2 regions of the Paenibacillus sp. MT124 genome follow, and region 1 is predicted to be linked to the other one. Evidence: riboswitches for the same ligand, from Rfam matches in the RefSeq annotation. Region 1 holds a riboswitch; the other holds the start of a gene.
The links. Region 1 has a riboswitch for FMN ahead of ribD (bifunctional diaminohydroxyphosphoribosylaminopyrimidine deaminase/5-amino-6-(5-phosphoribosylamino)uracil reductase RibD). Riboswitches for the same ligand answer to the same signal wherever they lie in the genome.

Region 1 (2,193 bases):
AAGCTTCCCGGTGTGTCGTATCCGCCCACAATCTTTGGAGCGATAAACATCAACAGCCGATCGACCAATTTGGCTTCCAGCATGGCACCATTCAATGTGCCTCCACCTTCAAGCAGGATGGAGCCGATTTCCCGTTCTCCCAGCTTGCTAAGCGCACTCAGCAAATCCACACGTGGTCCAGGACCACAGCGAATAATTTCAACACCGTAGGCTTCTAGACGTTCGGCCGCCTCAGGGCTCGCCTCATCGGTCGTAAGTACCCATGTCGGTGCTAGTCCATCCTTGACCATCTTGGCCCCAACCGGGAGACGCAGCTTCGAATCGACAACAATTCGCACAGGACTGATCCCTTCCACTTGGAGGCGGGTGGTCAGCTCCGGATTGTCTGCAATAACCGTATCTACACCAACCATGATGCCCTGATGACGATGGCGAAGTACATGTACGATTTCCCGTGCGGGTTCGTTGGAGATCCATTTGCTGTCTCCACTGCGGGTTGCAATTTTGCCATCCAGCGTGGATGCCGTTTTTAAGGTGACAAACGGCAAACCGGTGGTAATGTACTTAATGAATTTTTCATTCAGACGTCTTCCGCGCTCACGCAGAACGCCAACTTCAACCTCAATGCCTTGTTGACGCAGCATACTGATTCCTCTGCCGGATACCTGCGGATTTGGATCCTCACAACACACCACGACACGCTTCACTTTCTCGTGAATCAAACGTTCGCTGCATGGCGGCGTCTTGCCATAGTGGCTGCACGGCTCCAACGTAACATAGACCGTACTGCCCTCAGCATCGCTGCCAGCCATATTCAATGCGTGTACCTCCGCATGGCCCGTACCCCGCTTGAGATGACTTCCCAGACCTACAACCCGGCCTTCTTTTACAACAACACATCCGACGACAGGGTTAATCCCCGTTTGCCCTTGTGCACGTTCTGCCATATCCAACGCAAGCCCCATATAAAATTCATCATTGATTATTTCCAAGTCCGGTCACCCCACGGTTAGAATCTTAGATTATAGGCCTCCCATCGAGCAGAGAGGCGGTTATACCATATCCAAATAAAAAATCCCCACTCGAACTATCGTTCGGGTAGGGATGATGAGAGACATGTGTCACCAGCAGGATGTCGTTGATACGATTGCCAACAGCACTCCGCCATAATTCCATTTCAGGCAAGTGAAAGCAAACACATACCTAAAGATCACAATTACAGGTAAAGAGCTTCTATGATGTGGCATATGTATGGAAACCGCCGGATAACCGACATTCCCTGCACAGAAATAAAACCTCGTCTCATGCTGTGCAGCAACGCATCTGCGGAATGCAGTCCAATTAGGGCTGCATCCTCTCCTTCTCCCATCCAGACTATACTGTCGGTTCTGGAATTGCACCAGATCAGCCATCTGCCACAGGCAGACAGGTCACGGACTTTGCAACAGTGCTGGATAAATATCCTCACACAGGTGCATCACCGCCGGTAGGGAATTTCACCCTGCCCTGAAGGATCGCTTTCGTTATTAATTGGATGTTAGCACTTTAACGCCGAAAAATCAATTGTTTTTTGTTCCTTTTTGTCACATACTAACTTTTAATAAGCAAAAGGATATAAAAAAACCGCTTCGTCTTATCAACGAAACGGCCATTTTTATCGATTAAGAAAACGATTAAACTTCTACGACTTCAACAGTTTCCATTTTGTCGCGACCTTCGAAAGCATCTACGAACTCCATACCTTTGGTTACTTTACCAAATACGGTATGTTGTCCATCCAGATGCGGCTGTGGCTGGTAGCAGATGTAGAACTGGCTTCCACCTGTGTTACGGCCTGCATGTGCCATTGCAAGTGTTCCGCGCTCATGTTTGTTCGGGTTGATCTCACAGTTGATTGTGTATCCTGGGCCACCTGCACCCGTTCCGTTAGGGCATCCGCCTTGTGCGACGAAGCCTGGAATTACGCGGTGGAATACAAGACCGTTGTAGAAGCCGGAGTTAGCCAGCTTCTCAAAGTTTGCCACTGTGTTTGGAGCTTCTTGATCGAACAGGTCGATTAGAACTTCTCCGCCGTTTGCCATTTTGATTTTCGCTTGTTTCGCCATATGTAAATGACTCCTTTCGTATTGACCATCGTTAGTGGTGCCATCCTGCATGACCCTGGGCCAAGCTCTATAGCACTTTTCTTAGTGT
Region 2 (2,193 bases), 1.1 Mb from region 1:
CTGGTCAATCATATGTATTATTACAACGAGCGGATTTTAGAGCGTCTTCAAGATCGGGCTCCATCTACACCTGCTGCTGAATCGAATGAAGCTACGTTTGGCAAACCCGGTGACCCCTTGGACCAGGTTGGCTGGAGCCAACTTGTAGAGCGAACCACTAAGCTTGCAGAGCAGTTGCACAATAACCTGGTTACGTTGCAGGATTCCAGACTTGAAGAAGCCTATTTGGATTCCGAACAGAACTGGGCTCAAACGCTTGCCCGCTGGGTTCTTCACGACGCATATCACGCGGGTCAGATTGTACTTCTTCGCAGGCAGCAAGGAAGCTGGAACATCATTTTCTAAAAAAATGCTTGAACTGCTAGCGCTTACAGGAATAAGATGAACTTATTAATGTTACAACTTGTACTATAACCTATAAATTGAATAGGATCTTCGGGGTAGGGTGCAATTCCCGACCGGCGGTGATGTTCCAGTTGGAACCAGCCCGCGACTCGCTGTTGACTGCTTAGGACAACAGCGACTGACTTGGTGTGACTCCAAGGCCGACGGTACAGTCCGGATGAGAGAAGATCAACACATGACATACCGCCTATGGGAAGGTTTCTTTCCTGACGATATGTTCATGGATGAGCCCCCGTTTATTTGGTGTATGCCAAAACGGGGGCTTTTGTCGATTTTGCCAACTGAAGATTCCGTGTTCTGACGAAGGAGTCCTGAATATGGAAAAGACACAGCATGCATCAACAGTTTATCGCAAGGAACGAAGCAATACCGGATTTTGGCTCGTTGTTCTCGGTGCTGCCCTATGGGGCGTAGATCCATTGTTCCGCATCATTTTGCTGCAAACCATGACCTCTACTCAAATTGTACTGGTGGAACATATTATCGTGAGCTTGGTCGCTATACCCGTCTTATGGAAATTCCGCGCCGACCTGAAACATCTGCGAGCCCGTCACTGGATCGCCGTTATCTTTATCTCATGGGGTGGCTCTGCACTGGCAACGGTATTATTCACGCTCGCACTGACACACAATGATCCGAATACCGTTTTATTGCTGCAAAAAATGCAGCCCATCTTCGCGATTGTTTTAGCTAAGATCTTACTGAAGGAAACACTGCCGCGCCGCTTCGGCTGGTTATTTGTTGTTGCTCTTATCGGAACTTATCTGCTTACTTTTGGATTTACTCTTCCGCTTGGAAACTGGAACAATTGGATTCATGCGGGCAGCCTGTTGTCACTTGGCGCTGCTGCCTTATGGGGAGGCTCTACGGTGATGGGCCGACTGATGCTGGGGCAAACCCGTTATGAAACGGTCACCTCCCTTCGCTTTGTCGTAGCTCTGCCCTTGCTGATCTTCATGACCTGGAACGAAGGCGCAGCGTGGACCTTACCATCCGGTGCAGGAGAACAGGCAGCTGTTGCGCTCAACATTCTGGGGCAGGCGCTACTGCCAGGCTTACTGAGTCTATTGTTATACTATAAAGGTCTCTCGACCACCAAAGCTTCCGTAGCCACACTGGCTGAGCTGAGCTTCCCAATGGCGGGTGTTCTTGTGAACTGGATTGCATTCCGAACGCTCATCACATGGGAACAGCTGCTTGGATTCATTCTCATCTGGATTGCTTTGTTCGCTATATCCAAACAGCAGGAACGATCTACCACAGCTGCTGACGCAGCTCCTAAGCTTCGGACAGAGTAAGAAAGATCTTATTTATATCTTAAAGGCACTGCACATCCTTCTGGATCGGCAGTGCCTTTTGTCTTTTTATAATTCCAGTGGTACGATGACATATGGACAGGTATTTATACTATTTCATATTTTCGGAGAGGAACGATCGTCATGTCTTCATTTTCATATACGTCCTATGATGCCATAGGTCTGGCTGAACTGGTTCGCTCACGGGAGGTTTCCCCCGTTGAATTGCTGGAAGCGGCCTACGCTCGCCTAGAAGAAGTTAATCCGCAGCTTAATGCGGTCATTCGTACATATGAAACACGCGCACGTGAGGAAGCCGGCTATGTTCGTCCTGGTGAGCAGCCTTTTGCAGGCGTTCCATTGCTCCTCAAAGACATCTCGCAATCGCTGGAGGGGGAAATTCTGACTTCCGGTTCCCGCCTTCTCAAGGATCATCGAGCTTTGCGCAACTCTAACTTTGTATCCAAACTCCGGGATGCAGGCTTCGTTATCA

Region 2: it holds a riboswitch for FMN, as region 1 does, so the genes downstream of both, AC3RCI_RS14530 (EamA family transporter) here and ribD (bifunctional diaminohydroxyphosphoribosylaminopyrimidine deaminase/5-amino-6-(5-phosphoribosylamino)uracil reductase RibD) in region 1, are expected to answer to the same signal.

The regions. Positions count from the first base shown of each region.
Region 1 is NZ_CM179500.1:4,273,287-4,275,479, forward strand. It holds gene ribD (bifunctional diaminohydroxyphosphoribosylaminopyrimidine deaminase/5-amino-6-(5-phosphoribosylamino)uracil reductase RibD) at 1-992, opposite strand, end outside; FMN riboswitch at 1,354-1,518, opposite strand; gene AC3RCI_RS19270 (peptidylprolyl isomerase) at 1,674-2,105, opposite strand.
Region 2 is NZ_CM179500.1:3,177,438-3,179,630, reverse strand. It holds gene AC3RCI_RS14535 (DinB family protein) at 1-345, shown strand, start outside; FMN riboswitch at 428-578, shown strand; gene AC3RCI_RS14530 (EamA family transporter) at 723-1,703, shown strand; gene AC3RCI_RS14525 (amidase) at 1,845-2,193, shown strand, end outside.